3 regions of the Halomonas sp. PBN3 genome follow, and region 2 is predicted to be linked to each of the others. Evidence: predicted binding sites of a transcription regulator. Region 2 holds the regulator's gene; each other region holds the start of a gene.

The links. Region 2 encodes sigma-54, which starts transcription at its own class of promoters, with help from an activator protein. Its sites were predicted from a motif close to TGGCACNNNNNTTGCTNT; they were not measured.
Region 1: Q673_RS29640 (HAD-IIB family hydrolase) is a predicted target of sigma-54. The motif match lies at 3,042-3,059, and genes of this name have one in related genera.
Region 3: urtA (urea ABC transporter substrate-binding protein) is a predicted target of sigma-54. The motif match lies at 4,078-4,095, and genes of this name have one in related genera.

What each region holds. Positions count from the first base shown of each region.
Region 1 is NZ_AXCA01000163.1:194,147-199,084, forward strand. It holds gene Q673_RS29620 (acetate/propionate family kinase) at 1-265, opposite strand, end outside; gene Q673_RS29625 (DMT family transporter) at 394-1,305, shown strand; gene Q673_RS29630 (diacylglycerol/lipid kinase family protein) at 1,321-2,190, opposite strand; gene Q673_RS29635 (porin family protein) at 2,368-2,868, shown strand; gene Q673_RS29640 (HAD-IIB family hydrolase) at 3,104-4,024, shown strand; gene Q673_RS29645 (glycosyl transferase) at 4,021-4,938, shown strand, end outside.
Region 2 is NZ_AXCA01000157.1:174,176-179,113, forward strand. It holds gene ptsN (PTS IIA-like nitrogen regulatory protein PtsN) at 1-155, opposite strand, end outside; gene hpf (ribosome hibernation-promoting factor, HPF/YfiA family) at 163-471, opposite strand; gene Q673_RS27490 (RNA polymerase factor sigma-54) at 571-1,983, opposite strand; gene lptB (LPS export ABC transporter ATP-binding protein) at 2,138-2,863, opposite strand; gene lptA (lipopolysaccharide transport periplasmic protein LptA) at 2,872-3,387, opposite strand; gene lptC (LPS export ABC transporter periplasmic protein LptC) at 3,387-3,968, opposite strand; gene Q673_RS27510 (KdsC family phosphatase) at 3,973-4,530, opposite strand; gene Q673_RS27515 (KpsF/GutQ family sugar-phosphate isomerase) at 4,569-4,938, opposite strand, start outside.
Region 3 is NZ_AXCA01000038.1:2,545-7,482, forward strand. It holds gene urtC (urea ABC transporter permease subunit UrtC) at 1-1,004, opposite strand, end outside; gene urtB (urea ABC transporter permease subunit UrtB) at 1,008-2,606, opposite strand; gene urtA (urea ABC transporter substrate-binding protein) at 2,683-4,005, opposite strand; gene Q673_RS21835 (tripartite tricarboxylate transporter permease) at 4,368-4,938, opposite strand, start outside.

The DNA.
Region 1 (4,938 bases), on a different contig from region 2:
CGCCATGGACGATACGGTGGCCCACCGCCACGGGATGCGCGCCTTCGAGCCCCTCGAGGATCGCCGCCATCGCCGCGGCGTGGTCGGCGCCATGCAGCGGGCGGGCGAAGTGCCGGCCATCGGAATCGATGCCCTTCAGGCGCGCATCGACGCCGCCCAGGCGCTCGGCCAGGCCGGACTGCCGCGGGCTTGCCGGGTCGCCGGACACCAGGGCGTACTTGATGGAGGAGGAGCCGCAGTTGATCACCAGAACGGGGTCGCGCATCGCGAGGCCTCGTGGACGAAATGGGACCTTAGGCTAACATGGTGACTCGGCACGGAGGATGGCGGTGACTTGATGCGCGTCATGCCTCCGACCCAAGTTCCCGCACTCACCTGACCGCAAGGACGCGCATGACCCGCCCGACTCCCTTTCCCCGCCCGCTCGCCCTCGGCCTGATGGCCTGCCTGGCGACCCTGTTCGCCGCCAACCACGTGGCCGCCCGCGTCGCCTTCGACGATGGCGCCGGCCTGTTGCTGGCGATCCTGGTGCGCTCTGGCCTGGCCACCCTGGCGCTCGGCCTACTGGTGCTCGTGCAGCGCAAGTCGCTGCGCCTGCCGTCCGGCAGCGGCCGCTGGCAGCTCGCCGTGGGGCTGCTGGTGACCCTGCAAAGCCTCTTCCTCTATTCGGCGGTGGCGCGCATCCCGGTGGTGGTGGCGCTGCTGCTGATGAACACCCTGCCGATCCAGCTGGCGCTGATTAGCTGGGCGATGGGCGGGCCGCGTCCCACGCCACGGGCGGCGCTTATCATGGGGGTGATCCTGGTGGGGCTGGTGGTGGTGCTCGACCTGCCCGCCTGGCTCACCGAGCCGGAGGCGCTGGGACCGGGGTGGTTCCTCGGCGTGGCGCTGGGGCTCGCCGCCGCCTTCGTGTTCGCCTGGGCGCTGTGGATCACCGAGCACCGCCTGGCCGAGGTGGGCAGCACCCTGCGCAGCCTCTTGACCATGCTCACCGTGCTGGTGGCCATGCTGGCCGCGGGCAGCGCCGGCCTGGTGCCCGGCGGCATGGCCCTGCCCGCAAGTGCCGCGGGGCTCTGGGGACTCGCCGCCCTGGGGCTCTTCTATGGCCTGGCCTTCTCGACGCTGTTCATCACGGTGCCGCGGCTCGACATGGCGCGCAACGCCCCGGCCATGAACATCGAACCGGTGGCCGCGCTGGTGCTCGGCTGCCTGGTGCTGGGTCAGGCGCTGACTCCGGTGCAGCTCCTCGGCGGCGGCATCGTGGTGGCTGGCGTCGTGGCGCTGGGGCTCTCCCGGCGGGCCTGAAGGAGGCGAAGAGGCTCAGCCGAGGCCGGCGATCACCCGCAGCGCCGCGGGCTCGACGCGCAGCGTCATCTCGCGGAAGTGGCCCAGGGACTCGCCGTCGGCGGTCACCCGGTGCCCATGGGGCATGGCGATGCGGCACGTCGTTGGTTGGCGCACCAGCACGCTTTCGTCGTCCTCCGGTGTATGGCCGCGCAGGCGGGTGATCACGAAGCTCATCAGCAGTTGCCACCAGGGGCGCGGGCGCACCGCCACCAGGGTCAGGCGGCCATCCCGGGGCGAGGCGCCGGGCACCCTGAAGCCGCCGCCGAAAAAGGCCCCCGAGGCGATGGCCAGCGACAGCCAGCGCTCCTCGAGGAGCGCGTCGTCGGCCTCCAGGCGCGCGTGGAAGCCTCGCAGCAGGCCGAGGTGACGCAGCTGGGGCAGCACGGCGGCGTAGCTGAAGCGCCCCAGCCAGCGCTTCAGGCGCGGCGATGCCTGGGTGGCCGGCAGGGTACCGAGGCCCACATGCACCACGTTGAGGAACAGCCGGTCGTCGAGCCAGCCGACATCCAGCCGCGCCGTCGGCCCGCGGGCCACCAGCGCACAGAGGGCGTCGGGGTCCTCGGGCAGCGCCAGGTTGCGGGCGAAGTCGTTGGCAGTGCCGGAGGGGAGCACGCCGAGGATGGCGTCCCGTGCCAGGCAGACACCGGCCACCCGGTTCACCGAGCCGTCGCCGCCGGCCACCAGCACGGTGTCGCCGGGCGCGAGCTCCGCCTCCCACCCCTGGTCGGCGATATCGCGCACTTCCGGCGCCGCGATGCCGGCGCGTGCCAGGCGGGGCCGCCAGAAGTCGGCGCCGCGGGCGCCGCTGCCGGCTCGGGTGTTGGCGATCAGCCAGTGACGCATGCGGGGTCCTCGGTGGCGTGGAGGCACCAGTATAGCCGGGCGGGAGAGGGTGGTGGCATGTCGCCGGGCGGCGACGGCGCGTAGCGCAAGGTTGCACATTTGTCCCTTGATCCTTGGTCGAATCGGGACCACACTTCGGGGTGTTGCAGAACGGTGTTCACTAACAAGGAGGATGCCATGAAGACCCTGACGCTTGCCGCCATCACGACCGCCCTGTTCGCCGCCGGCATCACCGCTGCCCAGGCCCAGCAGCCCCCCTATCCCCAGGGCTATGTGGGCGGCGACGCCATATTCTGGGAGCTCGACCCCGACGGTCGTGCCGACAGCCGCGACGGCACCGGCCTGCGCCTCAATGGCGGACTGAAGTTTAACGACTACTTCGCCGTGGAGGGCCACCTCGGAGGTGGCGGCTCCGACGGCGGCGTGGAGCTGGACTCCCTGGCCGGCCTCTATGCCAAGGGCATCCTGCCGGTCTCCCGGGAGTTCCGCCTCTATGGCCTGGCCGGCATGACCGATGTCGACTTCGACGTGGACAGCGAATCCGGCTTCTCCTACGGCGCCGGCGCCGAGTTCGACGTTGCCCCCAACCTCTCGCTGGGCGCGGACTACATGCGCTACCTCGACGAGGACCAGTACGACTTCGACGCCGCCAGCGTCGGCGTGCGCTATCGCTTCTGACCCCGCCTCCCGAGGCTTGTGATCCGGCGCCCCGAGGCTCTTCGCCTCGGGGCGCCTTGCGTTGGTGCAGTCGTGCACCGTCATGGTGCGGCCGCGGGGCGTCGCCGCCTGGTTCTCCGCGGCCTGCGCTGCCGATCCGCCCGGAACGGCAGGCTGGCACGCCCTGTGCGAGCTGGCATGTCCTGTGCATCAGCAGTGAGGGGCATGTGCCCCAGTCGACCGCCCGGGAGCTGTCATGACCGATCCACGCCTCACGCCGGACGCCGGCCTCGATGCGGCCCTGACGCCGCGACTGCTGTTCAGCGACCTGGACGGCTCGCTGCTCGATCACCACCGCTATGACTGGTCGCCCGCCCGGCCCTGGCTGGTGAGCCTGCGGCGGCTGGGGGTGCCGGTGATCCCGGTGACCAGCAAGACCCGCAGCGAGATCATGCCGCTGCGCCAGGCGATGGACCTGACCGATACCCCGTTCGTCGCCGAGAACGGCGCCGTGGTCGGCCTGCCGCCGGCCTGGTGCCATGCGCGCATCGATCGTCCCGGCCCCGATGGCCTGGCGATCCGTACCCTGGGCATGGACATCGGCTTCATTCGCAAGCGCCTGGCGGTGTGGCAGGCGCGACTGGGCGTGGTCTTCACCCCCATCAGCGCGATGTCGCTTGAGGAGCTGGTCGACTTCACCGGGCTCCCCGAGGCCGAGGCACGGCTGGCGCGCATGCGCGAGGGCAGCGAGCCGCTGGTGTGGCAGGACGACGAGGCCGGGCTCGAGGCGCTGCGCGCGGGGCTGGCCGGCGACGGCCTGCGGCTGGTGCGCGGCGGGCGCTTCTGGCATGCCACCGGCGAGGCCCACAAGGGCAGCGCCGTGGCCTGGCTGGTGGAGCGCTTCCAGGCGCTGCGCGGCCGCCGTCCGCTGACCCTGGCGCTGGGCGACGGTCCCAACGACATCCCCATGCTCGAGGCGGTGGACCAGGCGGTGGTGATACGCGGCTGCCATGGCCTGGTGGTCGAGCCCGACCAGCCGGCGCTCTACCGCAGCGCGGCGACCGGTCCCGCCGGCTGGGCCGAGGGGGTGGCCCACTGGTGGGGGCGAGCCGACCGCCGGCCGGGGCCGGCGGTGAGCCACGCCGGCGATGACGGGGCCAGGAGGGCGACGGCATGAGCGACTTCCACCAGAACGGCATCATCACCGACTTCCACAACCTGACCCGGCGCCCGCTGGAGGCCCTGGAGGCGGACCTGGTGGGCTTCTCGCGCCGCCGCCCGATGAGCCTGATCCTGCCCTCGCTCTACTCCGAGCTGGAGGGGCCGGCTCTGGAGCGCATCGTCACGGCGCTTGCCGAGGTGCCCTACCTCGCCGAGGTGGTGATCGGCCTGGACCGGGCCGACCGCGCGCAGTTCCGACACGCGCGGGAGTTCTTCGCCCGCTTGCCCCAGCGCCATCGCATCCTCTGGAACGATGGCCCGCGCCTGCGCGCCCTGGATGCCGAGCTGGAGGAGCACGGCCTCTCGCCCCGGGAGCCCGGCAAGGGGCGCAACGTCTGGTACTGCGCCGGCTTCGTCCAGGCCTCCGGGCGCGGCGCCGTGGTGGCGCTGCACGACTGCGATATCCTCACCTACGATCGCGGCCTGCTGGCGCGGCTCTTCTACCCGGTGGCCCATCCCCACTTCAACTACGAGTTCTGCAAGGGCTACTACCCACGCATCGCCGAGGGGCGGCTCAACGGGCGGGTGGCACGGCTGATGGTCACCCCGCTGCTGCGGGCGCTCAAGGCGATGCATGGCCCGCTGCCCTACCTGGAGTACCTGGACAGCTACCGCTACCCGCTCTCGGGGGAGTTCTCCATGCGCGCCGAGGTGCTCGACGGCATCCGCATCCCCGCCGACTGGGGCCTGGAGATTGGCGTGCTCTCCGAGGTGCACCGCAACCACTCCACCAAGCGGCTCTGTCAGGTGGACCTGGCCGACGCCTACGACCACAAGCACCAGCCGGTCTCCGCCGACGACCCCTCGGGCGGGCTCAACCGCATGAGCCTGGACATCGCCAAGGCGCTCTATCGCAAGCTGGCCACCCAG
Region 2 (4,938 bases):
TCACGGGCGATCAGGCGCGCGAAGACCTCCTGGCTGTCGAGGCTGGGAGTGTTCTGGGCGATGAAGGTGCTGAAGAACTCAAGCACCCGTTTCTTGCTCCCCCCGGGCACATCGAACAGGGTGCGCTCGGGGGGCAGGATGGCGTCCAGTGACATCGTGGGTTCAGCGGGCGCCGGCGCCCTGGGCGCGGGCCTGGGCCTTCTCCTTGTGCTTCACCAGCTGACGGTCCAGCTTGTCGGCCAGGGCGTCGATGGCGGCATACATGTCATTCTCCTGCGCCTCGGCGTGCAGGTCGGCACCGGCGGCATGCAGGGTGCAGGCGGCGGACTGGCGCTCCTTCTCCACGGACAGGGTCACCTGCACGGTGGTGATGTTGTCGTAGTGGCGCTCCACGCGAGTCAGCTTCTCGTTCACATAGTCACGCAGGGCATCGGTCAGTTCCACATGATGGCCGGTGATATTGACTTGCATGACACGCTCCTTGCTCGTTGGTTGTGATTCGATTGTAACCCTTTTTCCTGCCTTGCATACCCCCCGCGCCAGGCGCGTGGGACGGCGCCTTGACGCGGGTCAGCGGAGCCGCTTGCGCTCGCTGGAGGAGGGGATGCCCATCGCCTCGCGGTACTTGGCTACGGTGCGGCGTGCCACCTTGATGCCGGCCTCGTCCAGCAGGGCGACCAGCTTGCTGTCGGAGAGCGGCTTGCGCGGCGGCTCCTCCTGGATCAGCTTGCGGAGGCGGGCACGGATGGCGGTGCTGGAGTGGGCGTCGCCGTCCCCCTCGCCACCCACCTGGCTGGAGAAGAAGTACTTGAGCTCGAAGACCCCGCGAGGGGTATGGATGAACTTCTGGGTGGTGACCCGGGAGATGGTCGACTCGTGCATCTCCACCGCCTCGGCGATGTCGGCCAGGATCAGCGGCTTCATCGCCTCCTCGCCCTGCTCCAGGAAGTCGAGCTGGCGTGCCAGGATCTCACGCCCGACCCGCAGCAGGGTGTCGTTGCGGCTGGCCAGGCTCTTCATCAGCCAGCGCGCCTCCTGCAGGTGGTCCTTGAGGAAGCGGTTGTCGTCGCTGGTGTCGGCGCGACGGATCAGCGCCGCGTAGTCGGGCTGGATGCGCAGCCGCGGCAGCGCCTCGGGGTTGAGCTCGACCCGCCAGCCATGACGGTCGTGGTAGGCGACCAGGTCGGGAACCACGTAGTCGTCGGTGACCCCGGCGAAGGCGCTGCCGGGGCGTGGGTCCAGGGCGCGCACCAGGGCGATGGTGGCTTCCAGGGCGGCGTCGTCGAGCCCCAGGCGGCGCTTGAGCAGGCGGCGGTCGTCGCCGGCCAGCGCCTCCAGGAACTGGCGCACCAGGCGCCGCGCCTGGGGCAGGCAGGGGGTGTCGTCGGGGAGGGCGGCGAGCTGCAGCGCCAGACACTCGCGCAGGTCCCGGGCGAAGACCCCGGTGGGTTCGAACTGCTGCAGGCGCAGCAGCACCGCCTCCACCTCGCGGCTGCGCAGCCCGGCCAGCCCCTGCGCCCTGAGCCCCTCGCACAGCTCGTCGAGGGGACTGGACAGGTAGCCGGCGTCGTCCACGGCATCGATCAGGCTCTCGGCGATCTGGCGCTCGCGCGGGGCCAGGTCGCTCATCGCCAGCTGCCAGGCGAGGTGGCCGCGCAGGCTCTGGCCCTCGGCCTGGCGTTCGAAGTCGGGCCCCTCGCCGCCCGCCGGGGCGGCTAGGTCCGTGTAGGTGTCGGACCACTCGCTGTCGGTGCTCAGCTCCGCGGGGATCTCGCTTGCCCACTCCTCCTCGGGCGTTTCCACGCTGGCCTGCTCGCCGAACTCCTCGTCGAGCTCCAGCAGGGGGTTGGACTCCATCGCCTGCTGGATCTCCTGGCGCAGGTCCAGGGTGGAGAGCTGCAGCAGGGCGATGGCCTGCTGCAGCTGGGGCGTCATGGTCAGCTGGGTGCCGACCCGCAGCTGCAGGGAAGCCTTCATGGCCATGGGAGGCGTCCTCCTGGCGTGTCGGAAAGCCTCACCCTAGCGCCTGGCGACGACGCGCGCAAGCGTGGCTAAAGCAACTTCCGTGCCAGACGCGCGAGGCGTGCCACAAGCGAATAACGATATGGTGGTCAGCGGCTTGGCGCGCATGTCCGCTTCAGAGCCGGAAGTCCTGCCCCAGGTAGACCTCGCGAACCCGCTGGTTGGCGAGGATCGCCGCGGCGTCCCCCTCGGCGATGATCTTGCCGTCGCCGACGATGTAGGCGGTGTCGCAGATGTCGAGGGTCTCGCGGACGTTGTGGTCGGTAATCAGCACCCCGATGCCGCGGGCCTTAAGCTGGCGGATGATCCCCTTGATCTCGCCCACCGAGATGGGGTCGACCCCGGCGAAGGGCTCGTCGAGCAGGATGAAGGCGGGTTCGGTCGCCAGGGCGCGGGCGATCTCGACCCGCCGGCGCTCGCCGCCGGAGAGGCTCATGCCGAGGTTGTCGCGGATGTGGTTGACGTGGAACTCCTCGAGGAGCTCCTCCAGGCGGGCGTGGCGGGCGGCGCGGTCAAGGTCGCGGCGGGTCTCGAGGATCGCCAGGATGTTGTCGGCCACCGACAGCTTGCGGAAGATCGAGGCCTCCTGGGGCAGGTAGCCGATGCCGGCCCGGGCGCGCTCGTGCATGGCCGCGCGGGAGAGGTCCTGGTCGTCGATGGCCACCGTCCCGGCGTCGGCGCGCACCAGGCCGACGATCATGTAGAAGGAGGTGGTCTTGCCGGCGCCGTTGGGGCCCAGCAGGCCGACGATGCTGCCCTGGCGGATCGACAGGCCGATGTCCTGGACCACGCGGCGGCGCTTGTAGCTCTTGGCGAGGTGGCGGGCGTGAAGGGTCTTCATGGACTCCCTTACTGCTGTTCCGGCTGGAGCGTCATGCGGATGCGCTGGCTGCCCTCGACGCCCTCGGCATCGGCACGCGCCTGGACCACGCGGCGGTCGAGGAAGTACTCGAGGTAGCCGCCCTGGAAGATGTCGCCGCCCTGGTGCAGCTCGGCGCGGTCGATCAGCTCCACGCGGCGCTCGGCGACATGGTAGACCACCGTGCGCCCCCAGCCCTTGACCACCGGCTCGGCGGGGTCAGGCTGCTGCTCCAGGTAGGCCCGCTCGCCGGTGGCGGTAGCCAGGGAGAGTTCGCCGGCGTCGTTGCGGCGGATCTCCACGCGATCGCCGGTGAGGCGCATGCTGCCCTGGCGGATGTCCACGTTGCCGGTGTAGACGGCGGTGCCGGCGCGGTCGTCGAGGTCCAGGCGGTCCGCCTCCACCAGGATGGGGGCCTCGGCATCGCCCTGGGCCTGGACGACCGGGACGGCGCCGAAAGTGAGCAGCAGGGCGCAGGCGAGGGGGGCTAGGGACGGTCGCTTCATCACGGGGACTCCTCGGCGGTCTCGGGCGGGTGGTGGCCGCGCACATTGTCGGTCAGCCGGGCGCGGTTGTCATCGAGCCAGGCGTCGAAGCGTTCGCCGCTCATGCGCTGGGGGGGCTGGCGCAGCGTGGCCGGGGTGGTGCTCCAGGCGTGGCCGGTGTCGGCATCGTAGTGCAGGGTCTCGGTGGTCAGCACCCAGCGCTCCGCGGGGGCCTCGAGGCGGGCGTCGCCGTCGAGGCGCAGCGGGTTGCCGCCGGGGCCGAGCTCGCCGTGCTCGGCCTCGGCCAGCCACAGGCGACCCTCGCGATCGACCAGGCGCGAGCGGGGCGCGTCCAGCCGGGTGACGTCGTCCTCGGGGGTGTGCACCAGGCGCGGGGTGGTGACGCGCTGGTGGGGCCGGCCCTGGGCGTCGAAGCGGGTGAGCCGGGCGTTCTCGAGGTAGAAGTCCGGCTCGCCGGCGGCATCCCGGGGCACCCGACCGCCGGAACCGGGCCCGCGCAGGTCGAGCAGCGCCAGGCCGCCGCCCAGCGCCAGCAGCAGCAGCACCAGGCCGGTGCGAAAGCCCGGGCGCGGCAGGGCCATGGGCTCAGCCGGCCCCGTGGAGGTAGGTGTCGAGGACCGCGTCCCAGTGGCCCTGGGCGCGCAGCAGGGTGTCGGCGATCTCGCGGGCCGCGCCGTGGCCGCCGGCGCGCTCGGTGACCCAGTCGGCATGGCGCTGGATGTAGTCGGGGGCGTTGGGCACGCTGATGCCCACCCCGGCGCGGCGGATGGCGCCGACGTCGGGCATGTCATCGCCGCAGTAGGCGACCTGGTCGAACTCCAGCCCCAGCCGGCCGACCAGCTCGCGCAGCACCGGCAGCTTCCGCTCGACGCCCTGGAAGACGTGCTGGATGCCCAGCGCCGCGGCGCGGCGGCTGACGGTGGGGGAGTCGCGGCCGGTGATCAGCGCGACCTGGAGGCCGGCGCGCTTGAGCAGCTTGAGGCCGTGGCCGTCCTGGACGCTGAAGGCCTTGATCTCGATGTCGTCGGCCTGGAAGTAGAGCTGGCCGTCGGTGAGTACGCCGTCGACGTCCAGCGCCAGCAGGCGGATGCGGCGCAGGCGGTCGGTGAGCTCGGGGTCCTGCAGGGGCGAGGTGAGGGGCATGTCGGGCTCCGTGGGGTGGGTTCGGGTCACGCCGGGCGTCAGATCACGCCGCTGGCGAGCAGGTCGTGCATGTGCAGGGCGCCCACCGGGCGACCTGCCTCGTCGACCACGGCCAGGGCGGAGATGCGGTGGTCCTCCATCAGGCGCACCGCCTCGGCGGCCAGGGTCTCCGGCGACACGCGCTTGCCGGGGCGGGTCATCACCGCGTCCACGCTCAGGCCGGAGAGGTCGCTGTGCTGGTCGAGGGTGCGGCGCAGGTCGCCGTCGGTGTAGACGCCGGCGAGGGTGCCGTCGGGCGCCACCACGCAGGTGAAGCCCAGCCCCTGGCGGGTGATCTCCAGCAGGGCGTCGCGCAGCGGGCTGCCCAGCGGCACCCAGGGTAGCCGCTCGCCCGAGTGCATCAGGTCG
Region 3 (4,938 bases), on a different contig from region 2:
GCATCGGGCATCACGCCGGTGAAGACCGTCTTGGCATAGTTGACCAGTATCGCCCCGATGACCGCCCCGTAGAGGGTGGCGCGCCCGCCCAGGGCGACCCAGAGCACGATCTCGATGGAGAAGATCGGCGAGAACTCGCCGGGGTTGATGATGCCCACTTGGGGCACGTAGAGCGCGCCGGCGACGCCGGCGAGCATCGCCGAAACCACGAAGACGAACAGCTGGAAGCGCTCGACGCGGTAGCCGAGGAAACGGGTGCGGGCCTCGGCGTCGCGGGTGGCCACGCAGACCCGGCCGAGCTTGCTGGCGACGATGGCCCGGCACAGCACATACCCCAGCGCCAGGGCGATGCCGGTGGCCAGGAAGAGCCCGAGACGGGTGGCATCGCTTCTCAGGTCGAAGCCCAGCAGCTCCTTGAAGTCCGTCAGGCCGTTGTTGCCCCCGAAGCCCATCTCGTTGCGGAAGAAGGCCAGCATCAGGGCAAAGGTCAGCGCCTGGGTGATGATCGACAGGTAGACCCCGGTGACCCGCGAACGGAACGCCAGGAAACCGAACACCAGGGCCAGCAGGCCCGGCGCCAGCAGCACCATCACGAAGGCGAACCAGGCCATATCGAAGCCCAGCCAGTACCAGGGCAGGCTGTCCCAGTCCAGGAACACCATGAAGTCCGGCAACACCGGATCGCCGTAAGTGCCCCGGTCGCCGATCTGGCGCATCAGGTACATCCCCATGGCATAGCCGCCCAGGGCGAAGAAGGCCCCATGCCCCAGGCTCAGGATGCCCAGGTAGCCCCACACCAGGTCCACGGCTACCGCCAGCAGGGCGTAGCTCAGGTACTTGCCGAGCAGGGTCACCGTGTAGGTCGAGACGTGCAGCGGATGCCCTGCCGGCAGCGCCAGGTTAAGCAGCGTCACCGTCGCCAGGGCGGCCAGCAGGATGCCCAGGAAGAGCTGTGTGGCACGTTCACGAAAGGGTCTTGCCAGCCACGCTGTGGACGAATACATGGATCAGCCCTCCGCCGCCCGGCCCTTCTGCGGAAAGAGTCCGCGGGGGCGCTTCTGGATGAACAGGATGATGAAGACGAGCACCAGGATCTTGGCCAGCACGGCGCCCGCCCAGGGCTCGAGGACCTGGTTGATCACGCCCAGCGACAGGCCGGCCACCAGGGTGCCCCACAGGTTCCCGACGCCGCCGAAGACCACCACCATGAAGGAGTCGATGATGTAGTTCTGACCGAGGTTGGGTCCCACGTTGGTGAGCTGGGAGAGCGCCACGCCGGCGAGCCCCGCCACCCCCGACCCCAGGGCGAAGGTCATGATGTCCACGCGGGTCGCCCGGATGCCCATGGAACGTGCCATGGCACGGTTCTGGGTCACCGCCCGCACCTCGAGGCCCAGGCGGGTTCGCCGCATCACCAGCATCAGGCCGGCGAACACCACCAGCGCGAAGCCCAGCACGTAGAGACGATTGAGGGTCAGCGAGAGCCCCTCGTTGATCATGATGGAGCCGCTCATCCACTCCGGAGTGACCACGGTACGGTTCAGCGGCGAGATCAGGGTGCGCACCAGCTGCTGGAGGATCAGGCTGACACCGAAGGTCGCCAGCAGGGTCTCCAGCGGACGTCCCTTGAGGAACTGGATGACGCCGCGTTCGATGGCGATGCCGGCCAGCGCGGCCACCAGAAAGCCCGCGGGGATCGACAGCACCAGCGCCAGCCCCGGCTGGCCGGGCAGCAGCTGCTGCATGGCCCAGGTGGTGTAGGCCCCGAGCATGATCAGCTCGCCATGGGCCATGTTGATCACGCCCATGACGCCGAAGGTGATGGCCAGGCCGATGGCCGCCAGCACCAGCACCGACCCCAGCGACAGGCCGAAGTAGAGGGTCTCGAGCCCCCGGTTGAGTTTCATCTTCTGCTCGATATCGGCCAGGGCCATGCTGGCGGCCTCCGCCAGCGCCGGATCACCGCTGCGCGCGGCGGAGTTGAGGGCGGCCCTGACCCGACTGTTGAGGCTGCCCTGCAGATCGGCCACCGCGGCGACATCCCCCACTTCCAGGCGATGGATCGCCAGTGCCTGCTGAAGCAGGCGGCGCACCTCGTCATCTTGCTCGGCAAGGATGACCGCCTCGAGTGGCTCGACGAGGCTGGCATCGACCTCACCGAGGAGCTCGCGTGCCGCCTGACGGCGTTCACTGACCTCATCGGCCTGCAGGTCGAGCACCGCCAGCGCGCTCTGCAGCTGACCGCGCAGGGCGTTGTTGATGCCGAGCCGGTCGAGGTCGCGCCGCGACATCTCGCCGAGGGTCTCGCCGGTGAGGGCATCGGCGATCGGCCAATCACGCCCGCGGTTCTCGAGTACCACCACGAAGCGACCCGTCTCCTTGTGGCGCTGCAGCTTGCCGCCCAGCAGCGCCTCCAGCCAACCACGGCTGCGCTCGTCGCCGCTGTCGATGATGGCCTCGATGGCCTCGCCCATCCGGGCGTAGGAAGAGGCATCCAGGGGTTCGAGGAGGGCCTGGCCGGGGTCATCCTGGGCACTGGCGACCAGCGGCAGCCAGGCCAGCAGGCACAGGGCCAGCAGCCGCCCGAGGCAGGGGGGAATCGTCATGGGCATGTCCTGGGAAGGTTCGTCGAGTGGCGTGTCACTGCCACCGGGTCAGGGGCGACCCGGTGGCAATCGGGTCCTATTCGGCAGAGGCGACCTCTTCCTGGGCCTCGCTGCCCCCGCAGCTCCCCTTGACGACGTTGTAGTTGCCGCACTCCATGGGCTTGCGCCAGTCGCTGATCAGGTCCCGGGAGCCCTCCAGGTAGTCGGACCAGGCGTCGCCGGCCACCGTGGAGGGGGTCTCCCAGACGATGGAGAACTGCCCGTTGTCCTGGATCTCGCCGATCAGCACCGGCTTGGTGATGTGGTGGTTGGGCATCATCGCCGCATAGCCGCCGGAAAGGTTGGGGACGCTGACCCCGATGATGGCCTCCTTGACCGCGTCGACCTCGGTGGTGCCGGCCTTGCGCACGGCCTCGGTCCACATGTTGAAGCCGATGTAGTGGGCCTCCATGGGATCGTTGGTCACCGCCATCTCGTCGCCGGTGTAGTCGATCCAGGCGTCGATGAAGTCGTAGTTGGCGTCGGTGTCGACGCTCATGAAGTAGTTCCAGGCCGCCAGGTGCCCGACCAGGGGTGCGGTATCGATGCCGGTCAGCTCCTGCTCGCCCACCGAGAAGGCCACCACCGGGATATCGGCGGCATCGATGCCCTGGTTGCCGAGCTCGCGGTAGAAGGGCACGTTGGCGTCGCCGTTGATCGTCGAGACCACCGCGGTCTTCTTGCCCTCACTGCCGAAGGCCTTGATCTCGGAGACGATGTTCTGCCAATCGGAGTGACCGAAGGGCGTGTAGTTGACCATGATGTCGTCGTCGGCGACGCCGAAGGACTTGAGGTAGGCCTCGAGGATCTTGTTGGTGGTACGCGGGTAGACGTAATCGGTGCCGGCCAGCACCCAGCGCTCCACGCCGACGCTGTTCATCAGGTAGTCGACCGCGGGGACCGCCTGCTGGTTGGGGGCCGCCCCGGTATAGAAGACGTTCTCGGAGGACTCCTCGCCCTCGTACTGCACCGGGTAGAAGAGCAGGCCGTTGAGCTCCTCGACCACCGGCAGCACCGACTTGCGCGATACCGAGGTCCAGTTGCCGAAGATGACGTCGACCTCCTCCTGGGCCAGCAGCTCGCGCGCCTTCTCGGCGAACAGCGGCCAGTCCGAGGCCGGGTCCACCACCACCGCCTCCAGTTCACGGCCGAGCAGCCCGCCCTCGGCGTTCTGCTGTTCGATCAGCATCTCCACGGTGTCCTTGAGCACCGTCTCGCTGATCGCCATGGTGCCGGAGAGGGAGTGCAGGATGCCGACCCTGATGGGGTCTTCCTGGGCCAGGGCGGAGGATGCCACGGTGGCGCCGAGCAGCGGTACGGCCAGCCAGCGGGAGGTGCGGGTCACGGATGACGGGATCATGGGATCTCCTTGCGCTCGATGTTGTTGTCGATTGAGTCAGCGAGAGGCCATCGCAGGATGTCTCGCGCTGTTATCGCAAGGAATGTGCCACACCGACTCGAGGGGGATTTTCCTATCCTGATTCAACCAGTTGCACCTTGTCTTCCGGAAGCAGGCGGGCAACGGCAGGCGACATCCTGGTGCAAGGAGACACCAGGCTGCCCCAGGATCGACCCTGCCCCTGGTGCAACGCACCGTGTTGACACAGCACGGCCGGAGACGAAGAAGAAAAGGGGCGCCGGATCGACCGGCGCCCCCACTGGGCCCTTGCATGGTGAGTGGGCCCTTGCGTGGTGAGTGGGCCCTTACATGGCGAGTGAGGATCAATCGCCCTCGGGTCCCCCTGTACCGGTGGTAACCTTCATGCGCCGACGCAGCAGCGGGCCGACGATGTAGGGCAGGATCAGCCCCAGCCCCGCGAACACCCACAGGCCGATGGCCAGGCCGCTGTCCCACAGGATGGTCCAGTCGCCGTCGGAAATGTCCATGGCGTGGCGCAGGTTCTTCTCCATCTCCGGCCCCAGCAGCAGGCCGAGGATGATCGGCACCAGTGGGATCTCCAGCTTGCGGAAGATGTACCCGGCCACTCCGAAGGCCACCATGAAGTAGAGGTCGAAGGTGGTATTGCTGATCGAGTAGATCCCCACGAAGGCGATCATGGTCACGATCGGCAGCAGGAACATCGGCGGCACCGAGAGCAGCTTCACGAAGATGCCCACCAGCGGTATGTTGAGCACCAGCAGCAGGAAGTTGCCGATCAGCAGTGCCGCGATCACGCCCCAGACGATATCCGCGTTCTGGGTGAACATCAGCGGCCCTGGGGTGATGTTCAGGGAAATCAGCAGCGCCAGCAGCACCGCGGTGGTGCCGCTGCCCGGCACGCCCAGGGTGAGC